2 regions of the Paenibacillus sp. FSL F4-0236 genome follow, and region 2 is predicted to be linked to the other one. Evidence: a T-box and tRNA genes for the amino acid it is inferred to sense, from the RefSeq annotation. Region 2 holds a T-box; the other holds one or more tRNA genes.
What was found. A T-box is a leader RNA that pairs with one kind of tRNA and senses whether it is charged. The one in region 2 lies ahead of trpS (tryptophan--tRNA ligase), so its partner is inferred to be a tRNA-Trp.
Positions count from the first base shown of each region.

Region 1 (2,453 bases), 140 kb from region 2:
TGTTCTATATATTGTAAATGCAGCACATGAGGTTAATACCTATATTCCACCACACCAGCATGAATGTTATGAACTAGTCTATTATTTAAACGGCTTAGGAACTACCAATGTAGGTTCGCGAAGTTATCATTTTCGTTCTTCTTCATTCGCGCTGATACCACCCAATCATAAACATGATGAGAATCATCGCGAGGATGCTACTATACTATTTGTAGGCTTCCATTCAAATCACCCAAATATGGAGAATTTGCAAGGCGTATATGAAGATGATAAAGACCATACTGTTCTACAAATCTTGCTTCGAATGAAAGCAGAGTTTACGCGCAAACAAGATGGATTCTCTGAACTATTGAACCTGCAAATGAGCGAAATCACTGTTCATCTGATACGGCTTCTTAGTGCCTCTGGGTTTCAATCACCAACGGAAGACAGAGTCCAATATGTTCTAAACTATATGAATGAGCATTACCGCCATAAGCTATCGGTCGCAACACTTTCTGAGATGTCTGGATACAGCTATGATCGTTTCCGCCATTTATTTAAAGAACGATTCGGTTCTTCACCTCTGCGCTATCTACTATTGAAACGTCTGGATTATGCAAAGTCTCTCTTGCAACATACCCAAATGCATATCTCTGAAGTATCAGCTGCTGCTGGGTTTGTGAATGACGCCCAATTCTGCAATATGTTTAAACGTGAAATTGGTCTCACCCCACGAGCATTCCGACTAAGCAGTCAATAAAACAAAACTCCACACAAAAAGGCCGTTGATTAGAGACGCCTCTAATTCAACGGCTTAAGAATAAAAGCTCAAAGACAAAGAAAAAAGGTTTGTAAAGTTGCTTATACAAGCGACTTTACAAACCTTTTTGATATACCGGCGAGAGGACTCGAACCTCCACGGTTTCCCTCTCGATTTTGAGTCGAGCGCGTCTGCCATTCCGCCACGCCGGCACATATTAAATTAATGGAGGCGCCACCCAGATTTGAACTGGGGATAAAGCTTTTGCAGAGCTTTGCCTTACCACTTGGCTATGGCGCCATATGAAAACTTTGGAGCGGACGACGGGAATCGAACCCGCGACCCTCGCCTTGGCAAGGCGATGCTCTACCGCTGAGCCACGTCCGCATAAAATGGCTGGGGATATAGGATTTGAACCTATGCGTGACGGAGTCAAAGTCCGTTGCCTTACCGCTTGGCTAATCCCCAATAACATTTTAAAATAAAAGGGGCGACTGATGGGTCTCGAACCCACGAATGCCGGAACCACAATCCGGTGCGTTAACCACTTCGCCACAATCGCCATATTAAACTAATATTGTTGCTGTTCTTCTTAAAGTAAATGGGGCGACCGATGGGACTTGAACCCACGAATGCCGGATCCACAAACCGGTGCGTTAACCCCTTCGCCACGACCGCCATATTAAACTTTAGAGAAAGACTTTAGATAAAGATTGGCAGGGGCAGCAGGAATTGAACCCACACCAACGGTTTTGGAGACCGTTGTTCTACCTTTAAACTATGCCCCTAAAAAAATGGTGGGGGATGATGGATTCGAACCACCGAACACGTACGTGAGCAGATTTACAGTCTGATGCGTTTGGCCACTTCGCTAATCCCCCAAAGATGGTGCCGGCGAGAGGACTTGAACCCCCAACCTACTGATTACAAGTCAGTTGCTCTACCAATTGAGCTACACCGGCATATTAAGTTGTATACTATATGGTGGCTCGAGACGGATTCGAACCGCCGACACGAGGATTTTCAGTCCTCTGCTCTACCGACTGAGCTATCGAGCCAAGGTAAAAATGGCGGAACCGACGAGATTCGAACTCGCGATCTCCTGCGTGACAGGCAGGCATGTTAGGCCAACTACACCACGGTTCCAAAAGATATAATTTCTTAATGAAAATTGGTTGCGGGGGCAGGATTTGAACCTGCGGCCTTCGGGTTATGAGCCCGACGAGCTACCGGGCTGCTCCACCCCGCGTCGTTCTTAAATGAATATGGTGGAGGCTGAGGGGATCGAACCCCCGACCCTCTGCTTGTAAGGCAGATGCTCTCCCAGCTGAGCTAAGCCTCCATAAACAACAATAGTTATTGTACCAAAGTCCACTATGTAAAATCAAGTGAAAATTTGGTGACCCGTATGGGATTCGAACCCATGTTACCTCCGTGAAAGGGAGGTGTCTTAACCCCTTGACCAACGGGCCATACTAAGTAAAATTTGTGGCGGAGAGAGAGGGATTCGAACCCTCGAGACGCTTGTGGCGCCTACACGATTTCCAATCGTGCTCCTTCGGCCAAACTCGGACACCTCTCCATATGGCTCCCCGAACAGGACTCGAACCTGTGACAACTCGATTAACAGTCGAGTGCTCTACCAACTGAGCTATCAGGGAATATTCATACCAGGCTTGATGCCTGAAAACTGAATCCGAATTGAATTTGC
Region 1 is NZ_JBBOBK010000001.1:5-2,457, reverse strand. Features, by position in the region: gene NSQ29_RS00085 (AraC family transcriptional regulator) at 1-742, shown strand, start outside; tRNA gene NSQ29_RS00080 (tRNA-Leu) at 876-954, opposite strand; tRNA gene NSQ29_RS00075 (tRNA-Cys) at 969-1,042, opposite strand; tRNA gene NSQ29_RS00070 (tRNA-Gly) at 1,055-1,129, opposite strand; tRNA gene NSQ29_RS00065 (tRNA-Gln) at 1,136-1,210, opposite strand; tRNA gene NSQ29_RS00060 (tRNA-His) at 1,232-1,304, opposite strand; tRNA gene NSQ29_RS00055 (tRNA-His) at 1,345-1,420, opposite strand; tRNA gene NSQ29_RS00050 (tRNA-Trp) at 1,457-1,530, opposite strand; tRNA gene NSQ29_RS00045 (tRNA-Tyr) at 1,538-1,623, opposite strand; tRNA gene NSQ29_RS00040 (tRNA-Thr) at 1,629-1,704, opposite strand; tRNA gene NSQ29_RS00035 (tRNA-Phe) at 1,725-1,800, opposite strand; tRNA gene NSQ29_RS00030 (tRNA-Asp) at 1,811-1,888, opposite strand; tRNA gene NSQ29_RS00025 (tRNA-Met) at 1,915-1,991, opposite strand; tRNA gene NSQ29_RS00020 (tRNA-Val) at 2,009-2,084, opposite strand; tRNA gene NSQ29_RS00015 (tRNA-Glu) at 2,140-2,214, opposite strand; tRNA gene NSQ29_RS00010 (tRNA-Ser) at 2,232-2,324, opposite strand; tRNA gene NSQ29_RS00005 (tRNA-Asn) at 2,328-2,403, opposite strand.
Region 1: it encodes a tRNA-Trp, which carries the amino acid that the T-box ahead of trpS (tryptophan--tRNA ligase) is inferred to sense. The anticodon was not compared.

Region 2 (19,615 bases):
GATTCGCAAGGGAAGAAATCCAAAAAGGAATTTCAAAGCAGACCACCACAAGGTCAATCCCAAAAACCCCAAAACACACAAAAGCCTCAAAATAATCAAAATACACAAAACACACAAAACACACAAAACACACAAAACATAGAAAATCCACAATCGTAACGATGAAAGCTGACCATAAGTAGAGTCCTTCTACGAATGAGACAGCTTTTTTCTTTTGAATAGATATGTACAAATAATAAAGGCAGCAAACCCCATCTCTGGAGAATTGCTGCCTTTTCTTATGGATTATTTTATAGATAATTTCAATTGCTTTTGTGTAGCATTGTAACTCCATACGAGTGCCGGAAACTTCTTCTTAAAGGCATTTAATTCAATGTAGGTCTCACCATTCTGAGATAGCGCCTCTTTGGAGGAAAGCGTAAAGCCGGTAGATGTGCCTGTTCCGCTCTTTACGATGACCTTCTTGTTCTTGGCATCCCAGGTGATCTCGCCCTCGACAAGCGCAGCCAGCACCAGCGATGAAGCATAAGTTTTATCGCCCTGCTTAACAAGACCAACATTACCAGCAAAAGGAACCCCGTTGATATTTAAGATATGATGATCTCCGGTGACTTCTAAAGTCTTCATTCCAGCAATCTGCAGGGCAGTAATCAACTGTGCAGTTTTCCCTTTTACCTCAATATCCGGTGCGAGACCGATGTGATTAAAGTCTTCTTTTTTAGGTGTTAGATATTTCTGCGTGGTCAATTTCAGCATGTCGCCATTAGACACTGGAAGTAGGCTTTGAATACGCGCTTTGCCGTAAGAACGAGTGCCTACAACAGTAGCCAGCTTGTTGTCGCGCAGGGCGCCCGTAAGAGCTTCTGACGCACTTGCAGTGTATTCGTTGGTTAGAATTACGACGGGCACACCGATTTTGCTGCCACTAGTAATCGTTACAGGAGTTAACGCGCCACTTTGATCAGAGGTATACATCATGATGCCTTTATCCATAAAACTAGAGGCAATGTTGTATGCCGAATCCATGTAGCCACCCAAGTTATCACGTAAATCAAGCACCATGGATTTCATTCCCGCTGTACGCATCTTCTTCAGCATAGCGACGAATTCTTCATCAGAATTCTGTGTGAAACCACTTAGCGAAATATAGGCAATCTTCGGACCAATGAGGGTTCCAAAAACGGAAGTCGAGTTCAATTCATTTCGGGTGACAACATAAGATTTTGTGACACCATTTCTGAGGATCAGCAGGGTGACCTTAGTGCCCGCGGCTCCACTTAGTTCCGAATCATCCGTTTCGTCAACAGGTATTCCGTTGATTTTGAGAATCGTATCGCCGCGTTTCAAGCCTGCCTTTTCAGAAGGAGAACCTGGAGAGATTTCTTCGATGTAGAGCTCTGTTGGCGTATATTGAAGTTTAACACCGATGCCAACGTATTCGAGATCAACCGCATGTTCAAATTGCGCCGCTTCCTCGGAATTGAAGTATTGGCTGTATGGATCATCCAATGTGTTCACCATGCCGTCAATTGCTCCGCGAATCAAAATATCTTTATCTACATCTGAAAGATTATAGTTCTCCAATAGCTTCATTACTTCATTAATAAGATCACTGTTGTCTGTGGAAGCTTTAGCGGCATCTGCAGCGGAAGCCAGTGGAGCAAATGTAATAGATAAAGCTAGACAGCTGGTTAACAGTGCACTTATTATTTTTTTTGATTTCATGGAATCAAACACCCTTTTTATTAGGATTTCACAAGTTTATTGTAGATGCTATATGTGTCATCGATTGTCCATACACCAGTATCCGACTTGGATAGAATATAGATAAGGCCTTGCTCATAAGTCTCCTCTTCACTAGCTTCCTTGTCTTTGCTTTCTACATATATAGCAGCTTCTTTGGCACTGTAATAATAAATATTTGAAATGCCTGGAGTATAGGTAATATCATACGAAGCAAAGAAATCATCCAAATCTGCCTTGAGAGAGGAATCATATTCTTCTCCATATGAAGTCATCGTGGAAAGAACTGCTGTAGGATTCTGTTCGTTCATTGCTTGATAATACTTGATAATAGTACCTTTGATGGCATCCGCATCGTTTTGAGGGATGTTGGCTGCTGGTTTTATACCTTGTTCATGAGTAAGGAGAACGGTCGAGCTTTGGGATTCCACGGATGAAATCTTCCAGCTTCCGTTCTTGCGGACCAGGGTATATACGTATTCATTCTCTGTATCTGGAGTATAAGTCCCACCTATTCTGCGTGAACTTTCAAGCGTATACACAGTGGCTTCGTCAGCTGTAATGTCGAGGATTTCCAAGCTATCAATAGTATTCTTTATGTCAAAAGCTTTAAAAGATTCATTGAGTTCGGCCACTGATTCCGTGTAAGAGTACTCCGGATCCATAAGGGAGTAGAAGCTAGTCGCTTTTTCTTCATTGAAATATTGATTAGACAAACGGATTAATGCTGTAATGGCTGCTTCGTCCTTACCTTTGGAGACAGGAGTAGTAATTTGTACACTTCTACTGGTAGAATTCCAGACAGCTGTGCCCCCGGTTGCCTCTGCGATAAAACGCAAAGGGATGTATGTAGTGCCGGCTGAGGAAACTGGTGCAGTGGTTAGTTTTTTAACGGTTCCGTTAACAGTAGCGCGGTTACTGCCAATTTTGAGGGTAATCGCAAGATTTGAACTTTTTCCTGTTACTGTTCCAGTTTTGGCATCCCAGAGAACTTGAAGTCCAAGCTTCTCAAAGACAACCCGGAAAGGTACAAGTACAGAATTGTTCGCTAAGTATGGGGATCCAGCGGTGAAGGAAACCTTACTTCCGTTAATATAAACATCAATTGGTTTCGATGCTGCAAAAGCCGGGACCGCAAGTATGAGGGCCAGTAGACTTATGCTTAAGAGGGATAAAAATCTTTTCAACAGTACTCTCTCCTTTTATGTAACTCTTTGTAAAATAGCCTCATTATACCATTTGGCTTCTCTCTCAGTCTATCAGTTGGTGTTAGTTTTGTCACACAAAAAAGCCGGAGAAATGGATATCTCCAGCCACTGAAAATCGTTGGATCGAAGGTTAATCTTAAACTAAAAAAGCTTCACGTACACGGTTCCAGAACGGAAAAGGACGGTACCTGGCGAAACTGACCTTCTTGTCCGATACTTGGCAGCGTACTGAAATCAGATCATCTACTGGGATATTGTTATGATCTATCGTGAGTAGTAAGCGCTGATCCTTACATGAAAGAATATCGCAATGGTGATGCTTCGGCAGTAGTAATGGCGACCCCATTGTTCGAAATACGCGGTTGTTAATTGAGGCGATTTCAGCAATCTGCAGCGCTTCTATAGATGGGTGAACCATGGCTCCCCCAAGGCTTTTGTTATAGGCCGTGCTACCAGAAGGAGTAGAAATACAAAGCCCATCACCCCGGAACATTTCGAAGGTAACATCATTGATGTCAACTTGTATCATTATAGTTCCATCTACCCCTTTAAGGGTAAATTCATTTAGGGCAATGTGGGACGAAGAACCGGATTTCTTGTGAATTTCCAGCTCAAGCAACGGATATTTCACGATACGAGGTTTCTGAGGCTCAGAATCCTCGGTTCCGCACATGTAGTCGATTAAGGTGGGAAGCTCTTCCGCTTGCCAGTCCGCATAGAAGCCTAAGTGTCCTGTGTGCACACCTACGAAGGCTAGATTGGGGATTTGATCGATAAAGGTATGAAAAGCGTGCAGCATTGTGCCGTCTCCGCCAATAGAGATGACGATTTCGGGAGACTCGGCATCAAGTTGCAGGTCCCGCTCCGCCGCCAGCTTGTGAAACTGCTCGGCAAGTTTGATTGATAGTTCATCACCGCGGTCCAGAACATAATATCTCAAGATGTACAGGCTCCTTTTGTATAATTCAGTCATACACCGATCATAATCAATCTTGACCCGGAACACAATATGTTAATCAACTTCGCCGTACCCATCGAATCATTGTCGTGAATACAGGGATAAGCAGTGAGACTAGAATTGCAGCAGTTAATAATAGACTCAGCAGGGCGAGGCTTGCCGTGATCCCTGAGGCAGAAGGAGTAAAGGCAGCAGAGGCTGGTAATGATACCCATGTGGTAGACAGCCCTGTGTTCATCACAGGGTTCCAGAGCAGCAAGACCAATCCTGATGCGAGTATGGCGTGAATTAGCCGTGCAGTCAAAAATGGCAGATACCGCAGCCCGGTACCGTTCAGAATACTTGCCACCTGGGCATGTACAGATAATCCGCCCCAAGAGAGAATGAAGGCAGCTGCCGCTACCTTGAACTGAAGCGGGATGGAAGCTGCGGCTTCACCTGCTGAACGGGCACCGATTGTCACCTCAAAGAATCCGCTAATGAGAGCCTGAGCTAGTTCTGGAGGACCACCTACAAGGGACACAAGATGTCCGGTCATGTTAAAAAGGGAGGATAGGATACCGGCACGGGCTAGCAGTTCCATTAGCACATTGAAGAATACAACCAAACCGCCTACGACAATAATAAGCTTTAGCGAGGACTGGATTGCTCCCTTTAATAGCTCCCCAAAGCTCCGTCCATCTTTGCGCCGAGCCTCCTCCATGGCAAGAAGTGCTGCATGGATTCTTCCAAAACCTTTTTTGGCTGGAACAGAGGGGGCAGTAGAACTAGTTATGGATGGGTCTTGGGAGGGGGAGCTCTGTTCTTTGCGTCCATGGAACGACATTAGCAAGCCAACAATCAAACCGCTCCCATAGTGGGCGAGGGCTAGGATAAGCCCCAACGATGCGTCTCGAAAGAAACCAACGGATACTGCACCTAACAGAAAGATTGGGTCAGAGGAGGTTGTGAAAGCGACTAATCGTTCGCCCTCTACTCTGCTAATCAGATTCTGTTCCCGCAGCTTAGCGGTTAATTTAGCGCCAACAGGATATCCTGATACATATCCCATCGCAGCGACAAACCCGCCGCTACCTGGTATACCAAAAAGAGGGCGCATCAATGGATCGAGCAGTGCACCGAAGAGATGAACGATCCCTAGGCCTAGCATGATTTCGGATATGACGAAGAATGGAAATAGGGAGGGGAATAACACATCCCACCAGATGGCCAGGCCTCGTAAGGCTGCGCCAAGGGATGCCTCCGGATGAAGCAACATCAGCAGCATACAGCCCGCCAATGTTAATCCCAGCAGTGGGCCGCCAATCTTTTTAAAAGTCATAATTAACGCCTCCTGATCTATGGTTAGATGTATGCGAAAAGAAGGACAAACAGCACAAAAAAAATAAAGGAAGCGGTTACATAATTCGGTGCTTTTTCGTTCGAAATATGATATTATGTAAATAAGAAATGCACCCTCTGTTACAAGAATAAATGGGATGGAGTGATGGCGATGAGCGTTGTAGCCGGAGTTCTCGTTTGTGCTTTTGTATATGTGATCCGGGTCTCTCTCGTCCCTTCAGGTGATGAAGAATTTCGGACCTACTGACAATAACCTCCAGGCGCTAAACTATAGTTTAGCGTCTTTTTTCTGCCGTTTAGGGGCACTTTCGACGGATATCCGAGCCGTGCTTTTTTTTGGTATAATAAAGTAAGAAACGTTTCATTAATATGGAAGAGAGCTGGTAACCTCAATGAATCCAAATGAGAGTATATATGAGAACCTAGGAGGAGCTGAGGCGCTACATCGATTGGTGGAAGTGTTCTATGCCAAAGTGCAGCTTCATCCGCAGCTGGGTCCGTTATTTCCTGAAGACATTTCTCCTGTTCTGGAGAAGCAGTATCAATTCCTGACACAGTTTTTTGGCGGTGGCCCATTGTATTCAGAACTGCATGGACATCCCATGATGAGAGCAAGGCACATGCATATTCCCATTACTCCAGAACGTGCTGAAGAATGGTTGCAGTGTATGAAAGAGGCGCTTGAGGAGACCGGCGTAGAAGAGCCGCTACGTTCGTTCGTGCTTAGCCGTCTTGCAGGTCCCGCACATCATTTTGTTAACATGCCCCAGGAATAATAAGGGACAGGTTGATCCTGAAAGGAATGAGAGTACTTGCCAGAGTTAATACCCCTATATTCTATTAAGGTCAAATGTTGCAATTGTGAACATGAATTTTCAACCTCTCGCGTACGCCCTAGCCTAAAAAAGGCTATCCGCCGCGATGCTGATTTTTGCGCATATTACAAAAACGAGAATCCGGATTATTATGTTGTACGTGTCTGCCCGAGTTGTGGGTTTGCCTCTACAGAAAATTCAGCGGACAAGCTGACGGATCTGCAGCGAAAAGCATTTAATGAACAGGTAGGAAAACGATGGAAGAGCCGTGACTTTGGGGATAAACGAAGCTGGGAAACTGCACTTGAGACCTATAAACTGGCGCTTTTATGCGCTCAAAGTATTAACGATAAGGATCGAATTATTGCAAGTCTGCTTCATCACATTGCCTGGTTGTATCGGTATCAAGGGAATACGGAACAGGAACAACGCTTTTTGCGCTATTCATTAGCTGAATATGTGAAGGTATACGAAAAAGACGGAATAGCTGGCAATGATGCCCGGCTCATGTATCTTATCGGCGAACTTAACAGGCGCATCGGAGAGTTCTCTGTGGCTGTAATGTGGTTCTCCCGCCTGATTAATGATCAGAAGATTATGGATGCTGCGATGATTCGAGCTGCCAGGGAGCAGTGGGTTGTGCTAAGAGAGCAAATGCGCGGCGAAGCTGTAGATATTGATGCCGATGGATTGCCTTCAGGTTCTTAAAGCTTCACGAACAACAAAAAGCGCAGAAGAGAGTAATGCTCTCGTCTGCGCTTTATAAAAATGGTAAGATTGGGATTTAGATGACCTTCTATTTATCGGACTGCCCGATCGAATAGGAGGTAATCTCCGTCGTTATCTACAACTGTGGGACTGGCGCTGCAACATGGGAAGACAAGTAGTTTTTTCTTGCCGTCACGAACGATTTGCAATTCTTTTGGCTTCATAGGGAGAAGAACATTCTCCGAGTTGCAGAAAGGGCAATACTGCACATACATATCGCCTAAAATAATGTCATAAGGCCAGGTATGACTAAAAGGAATCATTGTGAATCCTTCCCAGAAGGAGACTCTTCATTTCCATCCTCAGCTTGCGGTGAATTCTGCTTTTTGGATAGCTCAGCTATTTTTTGTAGCAAAATATGTTGGGGCATATGCATCAAGTGTTCCAGTGGAACGCCTAGTTGCTTTGATAACGTTATGGCTGTTTCCGGTGAAATTTGTAGTGGCTTCATATGGATGCCCTCCTAAAGTTTATCGGCTATGAATGTTCCGGTATCGTTATTCACTTTACCACGGTGTTAATTCAATTACAAAGAAAACGAAATGAGAGCAAAGGAATGGTGAGAAAACATGAAACAACCATTATCACTGACTTGGGAACTTGATTCCATATTTCCTGGAGGATCGTCCTCTACTGAGTTAGAAAGCTTTTTAAAGAATCTTGAACAAGATATTACAGCCTTACAGGGTCTGGTGAAGAATGCTGTAGCTCCAACGGATGTTGAGTCTACAAAGGCGCTGGACGAGGTTGTAGAACTGCTTCAGAGCTGTTCAGGAAGACTTGTGGAGGTCTCTTCCTTCGCAGACTGTCTGGGCGCTCAGAATCAAATGGACAAAGGTGCGGTAAGACTGGCGGCTCGAGTGACAAGTATGCGTGCCGGATTCGAAGGCATTAGCTCACAATTCAGTAACGTGCTTCGTCAGACTACGGACAAGGTATGGGCAGAGTGGATGTCACGTCCCGAAATTGCTCCATTAACGTTCGTGCTGAGCGAGAGCCGTGACTTGGCCCGTGAGAAGATGAGTCCAGAGTTGGAAAGCTTAGCGCTTGAACTAGCAGTTGACGGATATCATGGATGGAGCGGGCACTATGATACGATTGTAAGCTCGATTAAAATCCCATTTGAGGATGAAGAAGGAACAAAGCTGCTCTCTGCAGGTCAGGCTTTTAACAAGCTGGATGATCCAGATCCGAAAGTACGTCAATCCATGTTCCATAAATGGGAAGAAGCATGGACCGAAGCAGCAGATAACTGTGCGGATACCTTGAATCACTTAGCAGGCTTCCGTCTGAAGCTCTATAAAGGAAGAGGTTGGGAAGATATTCTGAAAGATCCGCTAAGCATCAATCGTATGTCACAAGATACTTTGAATGCGATGTGGGACGTGATTACGAATAGCAAGCCTGCACTCGTGACCTATCTTCAGCGTAAAGCTAAGCTGCTTGGACTGGATGCTCTTTCCTGGGTAGATGTCGAAGCGCCAGTGGGTAAATCTTCAGGTAAAATCCCATATGATCAGGCCGCTAAAGATATCGTTACCCAGTTCCGCAAATTTAGTCCGAAGATGGCAGAGTTTGCAGAGCGTGCTTTTGATAATAACTGGATTGAGGTTGAGGATCGTCCGGGAAAACGTCCTGGAGGTTTCTGTACATCCTTCCCTGAGAGTAAGGAATCGCGGATTTTCATGACTTATAGCGGTACAACTTCCAATGTTTCAACCTTGGCACATGAGCTGGGACATGCTTATCATTCTTACTTGCTGGATGATCAACCTGTATTTAATCAGAACTACGCTATGAACGTTGCAGAGACTGCTTCAACCTTCGCAGAGGTCATTGTATCTGACGCTCAGGTTAAAGCCGCTGGCAACGCTGAAGAGAAACTGGCGTTGCTTGAAACGAAAATTCAAAACAGCGTAGCTTTCTTTATGAACATTCACGCTCGGTTCTTATTCGAGACTCGTTTTTATGAGAAACGTAAGGAAGGCCTTGTAAATGCTGAGGAGCTGTCTGAATTGATGGTGGAAGCACAGAAGGAAGCCTTCTGTGGGGTGCTTTCGGAATACCATCCTCATTTCTGGGCTTCTAAACTGCATTTTTATATCACAGATGTGCCGTTCTATAACTTCCCTTACACCGTTGGCTACATGTTCAGCACAGGCTTGTATCGACTGGCTCTGCAAGAAGGAGCGTCCTTTGCAGACAAATACGATAGCTTGTTGCAAGATACTGGTGTGATGACTTTAGAGGATTTGGTACTTAAGCATCTGGGTGTGGATCTTACGAAGCCGGACTTCTGGCAAGGCGCTACAGATCTGATTGTAGCTGACATTAATGAGTTCTTGGAGATGACGGAGCAATTAGTTTGAAAAAGTCTAAACTAAGACAAATTTAGCGGTAGAAAAAACAACGATTTTTCAGCATGAACACGCAAAAGCCCCTGATACAGGGGCTTTTTTTAATGATAAAATGTCGAAAAATCACGATTTATAAAAAGAAATATGCGATTAATCTATGGATTTCGCGCATATATAGGGATAATAACCCAATTTTGCCGAATAATGTTGTTTGCCATTTGTTAGTAACCTATAATGAGTCTTAAGCCTTATATAAGGCACGCTAGATTACCACTTGGCTAAACTCACAAAAATAAGCAAGCGCTTACGAAGTCAGTTCTGCGAAGTGCACTCAAATCAAGCTATGCTCACAAAACTTTTAGGAGGAGAAGTAATGCTTAAGACGGAACAACTATCATTAGCGAGACAGATGGATATGGTGTTTAAGGAGCTGCAGGAAGAATTATCGGGATTAACTTCTGGTACGGTTTTTGTGCAAATACGAAATAACATGATCGGAAAATTCGGGATACGACATAATCCTCTTTCTGGGCGAAGCGGGGGATTCACTGATGCAAAAGAAGGGATGACAGATGGACAACAGTCTTCTTTTCGACTAATGGCACTGGAAAGCCTGAAATACAAGCGGCGTTGGACGCATGGTGAGATTTCTTATGAATTCGCCATTAGACAGGGAATGGTGATTGTAGATGCTACATTGGAGTCCAATTATAATATGGCGAATCTAATGATTCGATCGCCTCGTAATACCTTTGCTGAAAGTTCCGAACAGTTTTTTGGTTAAGCGTTGTTTACATAAAATTTCAATAATTGTGAAAATCAAAAACCCTCCCACAGCTTCAGAAAGAAGTGTGAGAGGGCTCAAAAGCTACTCGGCTTTAGGCTTTATGCTTAATATGCCCTAGCCGGATAAAACACTTAAGATAACGTTGTTACTGACGACCAGACAGTTGTTGTTCTGCCAGTTGTACTAGACGTTTAGTGATGTAACCGCCCAGAGAACCAGTTTCGCGAGAAGTGTAGTTCCCGTAATAACCGTCAGCTGGGATCGTTACTCCAAGCTCCTGTGCTGCTTCATATTTCAACTGTTGCAATGCCGCAGTTGCTTGAGGAACGACCAGGTTATTGGAACGGCTGCTACGACCTTGACCTGCTTGACCCATGTGTGTCACCTCCTTCGCCCGTTGTGAAGATAGTATGAGCGCTAAGAGGTTAATTCATGCATCACTTCGAAAGGTTTTAAGGATGGTAATTATTAGTGAAATAAAAGTGAGGATAGAAATCCTTTATTACTAGGGATTACACAAAAAAATCGGTCTTCCCTTACGTAATCGCAAGGCAAGACCGATATAATGTATATCTGCTTTAAATCTCAGGATAGATCATTTCCAGCACGGTGGATAGATTCTGACTCTGACCGGGTTCTACCGTTAAAAGACCTGTGAAGGAAGCATCCTCGGATACATTCGGTGCATTCGCGAGCCATGTATAGGGCTCAATACACAGAAATTGATCAGCCGGTCCTTTGGTATATAGCACCCAGTGACGGAATAGATTCTCGTCAGCAGTATAACGAAGGCCATAACCATCATCGCGTAATAATAAGGCTTCTACAGGCTGTTTTTCTCCAATACGTAGAGCAGTATCAAAATTAGTTCCCTGCATGTTCATTCCGGTGTTCAATGCTTCCAGATCACCAAGAGGAATCAGATTGCCGCTAGGGAGCAATTCATCGTTCAGTTCATAAATACTATTTACTGGGAGCTTAAGATTCCAGCGCTCAGGTTCTCCATCAATCATAAACCAGGTGTGATAACCGATCCCAAAAGGAATTCGATGATCTCCAAGATTTGTAACCTTTAAAGTTTGGGTAAATCGGGCTTCCTGAAGCCTAAACGTCATTTCGAATTTAAGTGGGATAGGGAATTGCTCCATCCAGTGTGGATCATCTTCCGTTCGGAATTCAGTAGTGACCGCGCAACCATCCTCATCTTCTTCAATATCGCTGACACACCAGGCCTGAGTTCTGTGTAGACCATGAATATGATTGTCATTAGCGGTATTCTGGTCAAATTGATAACTTGTACCCTCGAATTGAAATTGGCCCTTACGAATTCTTCCGGGTGGAATTAATAGCGGCATACCAAAATGGTAAGGTTTTTGCATAAAGAAAGCTTGATCGCTTTCATCAGGCCGCCGTAGAATTTCCCGTTGTTTCTTGACATCAAACAATGAAATCACGTTATTTCCTAGTCGCGGCAAAAGCGTGACTTCCAGTTCACGGCTGTGCAAAATATAAGTATCATAACCGCCCCACTGCCCTTTGGTCACCTGTTTCATGAGATATGCTCCTTTATCGTAACTGTAATCGAATAGAACATGGATAACCTTATCATAACAGATTTATACGGTAGTGGTTAAGTGATTTGACAACTTCTCTTTATGGTTCTATGATGAAGGCATTAATTCATGATGATAATGTGATGACGGGGACAAGTAGGCAGGCATTGCACCTTCAGAAAGCCGGTGGTTGATGCGAACCGGTAGGACAAACCTGATGAATGGACCCCTGAGCGCCGAGCTTGAACGGGAGCTAGATGCCCTAGTAGACCGGCCGGATCTTCCCCGTTAACGGAAGACTAAGGCTGTTTTTTTCTTGTCTAAACAAGATTAAGCAGCGAATAAGGGTGGCACCACGGTCTCACGTCCCTTGCGGATGAGGCTTTTTTTGCGTTCTCGGAAACTTAGAAATGACATCAAACGGAGGTCTATATTATGAAAAAAGTAATGTCAGGCATTCAGCCAAGCGGTTCACTTACACTGGGGAACTACATTGGAGCACTGAAAAATTTTGTGAAGCTGCAAGATGATCATCAATGTTTCTTTATGGTTGTCGATATGCATGCAATCACTGTAGCACAAGATCCTGCGGCACTGCGTGAGCAGTCAGAGTCCGTAGCGGCCCTCTTTATTGCAGCAGGAATTGATCCTGCACGTTCTAATGTCTATATGCAGTCGCATGTGCCACAACACGCTGAACTGGGCTGGATCATGACGACACTTACAGCAATGGGCGAGCTGGAGCGTATGACCCAGTTTAAAGATAAATCATCAGGTAAAGATTCTGTTGGCGCTGGTTTATTCGTCTATCCTTCCTTGATGGCAGCAGATATTCTTGTTTATAATGCAGATCTTGTGCCAGTTGGAGAAGACCAGAAACAACATTTGGAGCTGACTCGTGATTTAGCTGGTCGCTTCAATAATCGTTTTGGCGAATTCTTTACCATTCCGGAGCCGTACATTCCAGAGGTGGGTGCGCGTATTATGTCTCTGGATGATGGCACCAAAAAAATGAGCAAGAGCAGTCCTAACGCAGGCAGCTACATTGCTCTGTTAGATTCACCGGACGTAATCCGTAAAAAAATCAGCCGTGCAACGACTGATTCAGGACGTGAAGTAATTTTTGATCCAGCTAATAAGCCAGAGATCAGTAATTTGATGAGTATTTATTCCGAATGTTCTGGAATGACACTGGGGCAAATTGCCGATCGTTATGAAGGGCAAATGTATGGCGGCTTTAAGAAAGATCTTGCTGAAGTGGTTGTAGCTACGCTTGAGCCTTTACAACAAAGATACAATGAAATTCGTAGCTCGGGTGCGATCACAGATATTCTTGCAGAAGGTGCTGATCGTGCGCGCATTGTTGCAACAGAGACGCTGAATGGAGTTAAAGAGCGAATGGGATTTCTGCCAGCTCGTTAATCTAATCAGCGCTTAGGCTTTCCTGTTTGCGTCTGATCTTGGCCTTGAGGATAAATCCCCAGCCAATATTCATAACACAGAGAAATCCGAGCAGAAGTGCCAACCAAAAACTATAACTGATCGCGATTGAAGCGGCAGTAAGAATAAGAATAGAAGAACAAGCGAACCAAAGTGAAAGTCCTTTACCCATTAAGAGAGCCTTCCTTTCTATGTCTGCTAAAATGAATCCCGGAGTATGATAATAATACTCCGGGATTTTTTGTGATTATAGAATAGATCTCTGCGTAAGTCTACAGTTTCATCGTAAAGAACCAGGGTCAATGGAAAATCGTTTGTCGAGCTTCTCGCTGCTAAGCCAACCAACATAAGTATTTAAAGGTCGATATTGATTGTCCATCACTAATACAGCCACAAATGGGTATTGTTTGCGATGTAAATAACGTACGTCCCCCCAGCGAACCATATATCCTGAAGAAAGTTCCTCGACTTCGGCTACTGCATAAGAGGTGAAGTATAGGAAGGACTGAATATCAGGGTGCGACTTGGATATCTCCACAGCGGGATGATTCGAGCATACAGCATGTTTGAACCATTCCAGTCGATTATTGACTAACTGCCCAACATCATAACTACCATCTTTTTTTACTTTTACTACGTTCCAGCGCTTTAGTGAAATTGTAGGGATTACAATATAACGTTCGCCGGCACTATGATGTAAATCCTTAAGCTTAATATTACGCGTGAGACGTGCGTGAACGACGGTTCTCCAAATATAATAAAGAATAGTACAGGCATACAGCGTAATAAATAAAGGTTGCGGTGGAATGATCCCGGTGATCCAGAGAAGGATGGCTGCGATATGGCTACCAAATATAAATGGATCAAAAATGTGGATGATGTTCCATGCAATCCATTTCTCCGTGAATGGACGTGCAGCCTGAGTGCCATAGGTATTAAATAGATCAGAAAATACGTGAACACCTACACCAATGAAGCTCCAGAGCGCAATATGGCTTAGAGCTTGTAAATCAGTAAAACCAAATAAGGGCCCTAACACGAAGGAAATCAGGGCGGGCCACAGAATTAGAAAGGGTAGGGAATGTGTGATTCCTCGGTGATTTCGAATATACATTGCATTGTCCTTCAGTCGTAGCGCAGTATCGGCATCAGGAGCCTGAGAGGCGAGCACTGTTGCAAGCATAACAGCTCCCGCCAGTTTCGGATCAGAAGCAACGATGGGATCAACGAAGGAAAGCCCAGCTAAGCCTAGGCCCATAACTAAATGTGTAGCAGTATCCATTGGTCAGTTCTCCTTTGTTGTTCGGAAGTTCTCTATTTAATAATTACCCAAATACAGCTCTGGTTATTAAGGGGATTGAAATAAATACAAAATAAATATTGTCACGTAATTGTCGAATTCATGAACTTACTGTTCCATGACTGTCAAAGTCTTCACGGGTTTGTTATGATAAAGTTAACAGCGAAGTTAAAAAACTTCGGTTAGAACGTTACATGTTCGTTTAGAAGGAGGATCATTAGGTGTGGACAATCATATAACATTTCAAGCTTCTTCCGACTCTGCAGCCATGTCTGCAAAATCTCCACCGGAAGGTGCTAGCTGGCGTGATTTCATTGCAGTAACAAAACCCGGTATTATCCGATCTAACCTTATTGCGGCCTTTGCGGGATATTGGCTGGCCTCGGGTTGGGATGTTCATTACGGCAGATTAGTTCTGACTCTGCTCGGTACAATGCTGGTTATGGCTTCAGCCTGCGTTTTTAATAACTATTTCGACCGGGATCTGGACATGAAAATGGAAAGAACCCGTGAACGGGGGCTTCCTACAGGACGACTGAAACCAAACACTGTATTATTATACGCCATTGGGCTTGGTATTGCAGGTTTGATCGTGCTGTTTGCTTTTTCAGGAATGCTTGCCGGTCTGTTTGGAATTGTTGGCATGTTCGTTTACGTAGTAGTATACACGCTTTGGTTGAAGCGGACATCAACATGGAGCACCTCAGTAGGTGCGATTTCTGGAGCAATGCCCCCGGTAATTGGTTATGTTGCGGTTTCAGGAACGGTTGATCTAGGCGCTTGGCTGATCTTTGCCATGTTGTTTCTATGGCAACCCCCTCACTTCTGGGCGTTGGGCATTAGACGTAAAGAAGAATATAGAGCGGCAGGATTTCCATTACTACCTGTAGTTAAAGGAACGCGACGTACGAAGTTTCAGATGATTCCTTATGTAGCCCTTTTGCTGCCTATTCCAGTGTTAATGTACGCCTATGATTACGCAGGCATATTTTTTCTAATCATTTCATCAGCGTTGTCCTTGGCTTGGTTAGTATTGACCTTGATGGGCTTTAAGGCTAAAGATGATGAAGTCTGGGCGAAGAAGAATTTCCTCTTCTCCATTAACTACCTGACAGTTAGTTTGATCGTACTTGTATTGAATACGATTCACGGTTAAGAAGAGGGAGGGTATACGTGTCCGTGCAAACCTTTAAGCGTTATAAATGGACTTGGCTTCTGCTAATACTTGCTTTGATTATGGCTGGTTATCTGGCAATTAACTCTTTGAATTTAGGAAAAGAAAAATTGCCAGTAATCGGAGAAGTGCAGGACTTTTCTCTTGAAAATGTGAATGGAGACCAGGTTACTCTGGCTGATACACAAGGTAAAGCACGGCTGGTATACTTCTTTTTTACACAGTGTCCGGATGTATGTCCTATAACTACGTTTTTGTTATCTCAGACACAGAAGATTCTGGTCGAGGATGGCAGTTTTGGTAAAGATACGGGTTTTGTCTCTATCTCTTTTGATCCGAAGAATGATACTCGGGAAGCTATTAAGGCTTTTGCAGACCGGTTTCAGGCGAATTATGATGGATGGTATTTCTTGCGGGGGGATCAGGAAGAAGTTCGTAAGTTAGCGACGGATTCTTTTAAAGTACTAATCGCAGGGAATTCCAAAGAAAATTTCGTACATGCCAACCGTATAGCGTTAGTTGACCGAGACAATCAACTTCGTGCATTGTATGACGCAGGAGATACGGAGAACGTAACTCCTGAATTTCTTGCCGATCAGCTGACGAAATTGGCTCGGGAATAAAATATCAAACATTAAAAACGCCTTTTTCGAATCCCTCTTTATTGAGCGGATAACGAAAAAGGCGTTTTTTTAAATATACGATAGTATAAGTTTCATGCTATACATTATCCTTATACTTGTTTCAGCTAAAATGGAAGTGGTTCAGGGTAGATGATGAAATCTTCTAATCCGGCTTTTTCGAGCTGAGTGATGTTGTATTCATCAGGCGTACCCTCCACACCAGCATATCCGCGACGAGTATAAATATGATCGGCATCAGGGAAGGCATCCCGGAGCACACTGCGTATTTTTTTGCCAGAGCTATCGTTATCCAAATAAAGGTATACTTCTCCATCTCCTACTTGTTGCCGGAGGGATTCTAATTTTAGTGTATTTAATGTACCAAAGGTACATAGGATTTCTACTTCCGGTACCAGCACGCGCCGTAATCTGCTGCGATCGTTCTTACCTTCGACAATAATCGTTATGGACATTAGCTGACAATCACCTCCGGGAATGGGTCCAAGCTTCAGGCTCATTATAGTTTACCGAAGGATCGTCATTTTTAACAACTGTTTCTGCAAGAAAGTCTTCATTCCCCGGGAAATGTCGTAAAAGCAAAGAATCATGCGGCTCGCCCATTCCATTTGGAAGTGAGGTTCGATAGTTTACCAGTGTTTTTAGGTGGAAGAAGAAGCAATGCTACCATTAATAGTAGAAAGGCTATGAAGTAAGGAGAAACGAAGGACCTTAGCTGTCCAGCAGCCACGGGCCCAGCGAATGCACCAAGTGACATGGCTATCGACTGCATGGAGAAAGTCCGACCCATTCGCCCAGGGCCACCGAGACTAATAAAGAGTGATGCCATTGCAGGAAACAACACTCCTTTGGCTGCGCCGAGCATAAAAAGAATCGCAGCAGTCGGAATCCTGTGAAATGAAGCGAGTGCAAAGAAGCTGATGGCCATTCCCAGTAATGCCGCTGCTATTCTTCCCCCCGGAGAAAGACGGTTCAGGAAGAGCATGCTGAGCGTTACCAAAGCACCTAAACTGAGGAGTGACAGTAGTATACCAGTGGAAAGAATACTGTTGCTCCCTGTTTGAGATAGTGGGAGCTCGAAAAAGAGAACGCCTTGTGAACAGGAAACGAAAAAAGGTAAAAGGTAATACCGTTTGGATACCAGTTCATCATCTTTCGTTGGTATAGAAGGTTTATCTGGAACTTTTAATGCTGATGGCGCTGAGCTTAGCGGCTTTAATATATGTCTCGAAGGCGCAGGTACACTAAAAAAAGCCATGATTCCTGTTGCGATAAGGAGCCATCCAAGTGTGGTGAAGGTGCCAGAGTAGCCGGCTTTTGCTACGATAAAAGCTCCCGCAGCAGGCGATACAACTGAAGCTAACGTATGAACGATACCATGTCCGGACATATATTTACCCTGCTCTGTGGCATCGGATGACAAAGAAGCGAGTAACGTCATACAGGCTGGAGAGAGGAAAGCGAGCACGAATCCACTTGCTGCTCTTAGCATTAGCAGATGCCATGGAAGCTGTACATGAGCTTGCAGCAGTAGGATAGCTCCCGCTGCGACAAGGCTGAAGACGATGTAGCGGCGGGAGCCATTACGATCGACGAGTACGCCTGCAAGCAGATTGCCGGGAAGGTGGGTCAACGAGTACATGCCCATCATCCAGCCAATAAAGGTGGGTCCCGCACCAAGAGAGATGGCAAAGGGCGTAAGGACGGGATACTGAGCATGTAAATCGAAGAACGCCAAAAAGAGAAATAAGTATAGCCACAGCGCAGTTTTCACAGGGAAACACCTCCGAGAGCCACCTACAGCACAAGTGAATGCAGGACGGCGTAATAATGAAGAACCAATTCTTAAGCACTACTTGTACTTTACGTGGGACAGAGAGGGCTTATACCGCTTTTTTAATTCCGCTGGTAGGTATACCTTTTACGGAGGGTGGAACCATGAATTATGATGGGTATTCATGTATAATAATTAATATTGGCGTTATGTCTATGGGAAGAGAGAATCCTTGGGACGAAACTAGGCGATAGGGGTGTTGTGAGATTGATGGATCCAGAGGTATGGTCACAGTTTATAAGGGAAAATTGGCTAGTTATTGTAATTGCGCTTGTCCTGCTGTTTGCGGTTGTTAATTTGGTTAAAACCGTTCTGAAATGGGCGATTGTCATCGTGATCGTTGTAGGTTTGTTCATCTATAGTGGTGTTACAATGGACCAAATTGGTAACGCTGTGAATAAGGTGGCAGATGGAACGGTAAGCACGCTGAAGAAGGAAGCGCAAGAGGTTATGCTTAAAGAAGCGCAGGATGCGAAGTACACTTCAAATGGAGACGGGACCTTTACGATTACAACGCCGAATATTGAAGTGAAGGGCGCAGCGGGTGAAGATAAAGTAGAGGTTACTTTCCGTGGTGTGAGTCTTGGAAAGTGGAGTGTTACAGATACGACAAAAACATTTATCGAGGAAGCCCGAAAACATCAATAACAGGCTTGGACTCAAAAATATAACAAGCGAGCAAGCACGCGACTGAAAGGAGAGAGCGGATATGATAAACGGATGGATGACTAGTGTGAGTGATGCTAATATCATCTCCATCGCCCTCCTGCTGGTTGTAGTCTTCTCTCTATTGCAAGGCTGGAGCAGAGGTTTCTCAAGCGCTACCGGAAGATTATTTGGGCTGCTGGGAACAGGATTATTTACTATAGCATCTTTGGTATTAGCTATCCCAGCTGCGGCCTACCTCAATCCCTATGTAGAGACTTGGGCATCGGGTATTAGTCTTCCTGATACGAAGCTTACACAGTGGCAGCAAATTTATTATACGGCGGTGTCTGTGTTATCAGAATCACCGCTAGTTCGATTTCTATTGTTACTCCTGATTTCTTATCTGTTAATTCGTATGCTCTTAGGACTGTTATCCATGTTGCTTCCTTTTCCACAATTGCGGCGTACTAAGAAGTTTAAAGACAGAAAGATTACGCAGGTAAGCCGTATGGGAGGAGCAATGGTTGGATTAATTATCGGCTTAATGCGTAGTCTGGTAATTGTTCTCGCTCTTTTCATCTGTGTTGGATTAAATCCGGAGAGTGGATTTAGTCGTTATGTGGAGTCCTCTCCAATCTATAGTCAGAGCGCTGCTGCTGTATTTGAACCTATTGTTGGTGAGACTGTGCAGAAGAAACTTCCTATTCTGACAAAGACCGTTGCAGCAGAGATGAATGATATCCTTCGCAGAAAATATGAGGTTATCGATCATGAAATTCCTCAGGATATTATAGGAGCAGCAGAAGACATTGTTGGACAAGCGCAAGATGAAGAGAAAAAAGCGAGACTTCTCTATGATTGGGTAGGTACACGCGTGACTTACGATTATGCTAAAGCTGACAATTATTTGCAAAACAGGGTCTGGCATGAACAGACACCACAGGATACATTCGACACTCGGCAAGGGGTGTGTATAGACTATGCCCGACTGTACGCTGTGATGGCTCGTTCACAGGGCTTGCAGGTACGGGTTGTAACAGGTCAGGGT
Region 2 is NZ_JBBOBK010000001.1:131,971-151,585, forward strand. Features, by position in the region: gene NSQ29_RS00565 (YutD family protein) at 1-159, shown strand, start outside; gene NSQ29_RS00570 (S41 family peptidase) at 286-1,725, opposite strand; gene NSQ29_RS00575 (stalk domain-containing protein) at 1,746-2,930, opposite strand; gene NSQ29_RS00580 (NAD kinase) at 3,088-3,891, opposite strand; gene ylbJ (sporulation integral membrane protein YlbJ) at 3,968-5,230, opposite strand; gene NSQ29_RS00590 (globin domain-containing protein) at 5,643-6,026, shown strand; gene NSQ29_RS00595 (DUF2225 domain-containing protein) at 6,063-6,773, shown strand; gene NSQ29_RS00600 (hypothetical protein) at 6,866-7,096, opposite strand; gene NSQ29_RS00605 (YycC family protein) at 7,093-7,284, opposite strand; gene NSQ29_RS00610 (M3 family oligoendopeptidase) at 7,403-9,202, shown strand; gene NSQ29_RS00615 (O-methyltransferase) at 9,564-9,974, shown strand; gene NSQ29_RS00620 (alpha/beta-type small acid-soluble spore protein) at 10,123-10,353, opposite strand; gene NSQ29_RS00625 (aldose 1-epimerase) at 10,556-11,530, opposite strand; T-box leader at 11,665-11,904, shown strand; gene trpS (tryptophan--tRNA ligase) at 11,966-12,952, shown strand; gene NSQ29_RS00635 (hypothetical protein) at 12,954-13,142, opposite strand; gene NSQ29_RS00640 (metal-dependent hydrolase) at 13,251-14,252, opposite strand; gene cyoE (heme o synthase) at 14,494-15,426, shown strand; gene NSQ29_RS00650 (SCO family protein) at 15,444-16,067, shown strand; gene NSQ29_RS00655 (DNA primase) at 16,193-16,540, opposite strand; gene NSQ29_RS00660 (MFS transporter) at 16,672-17,859, opposite strand; gene NSQ29_RS00665 (hypothetical protein) at 18,130-18,567, shown strand; gene NSQ29_RS00670 (transglutaminase domain-containing protein) at 18,629-19,615, shown strand, end outside.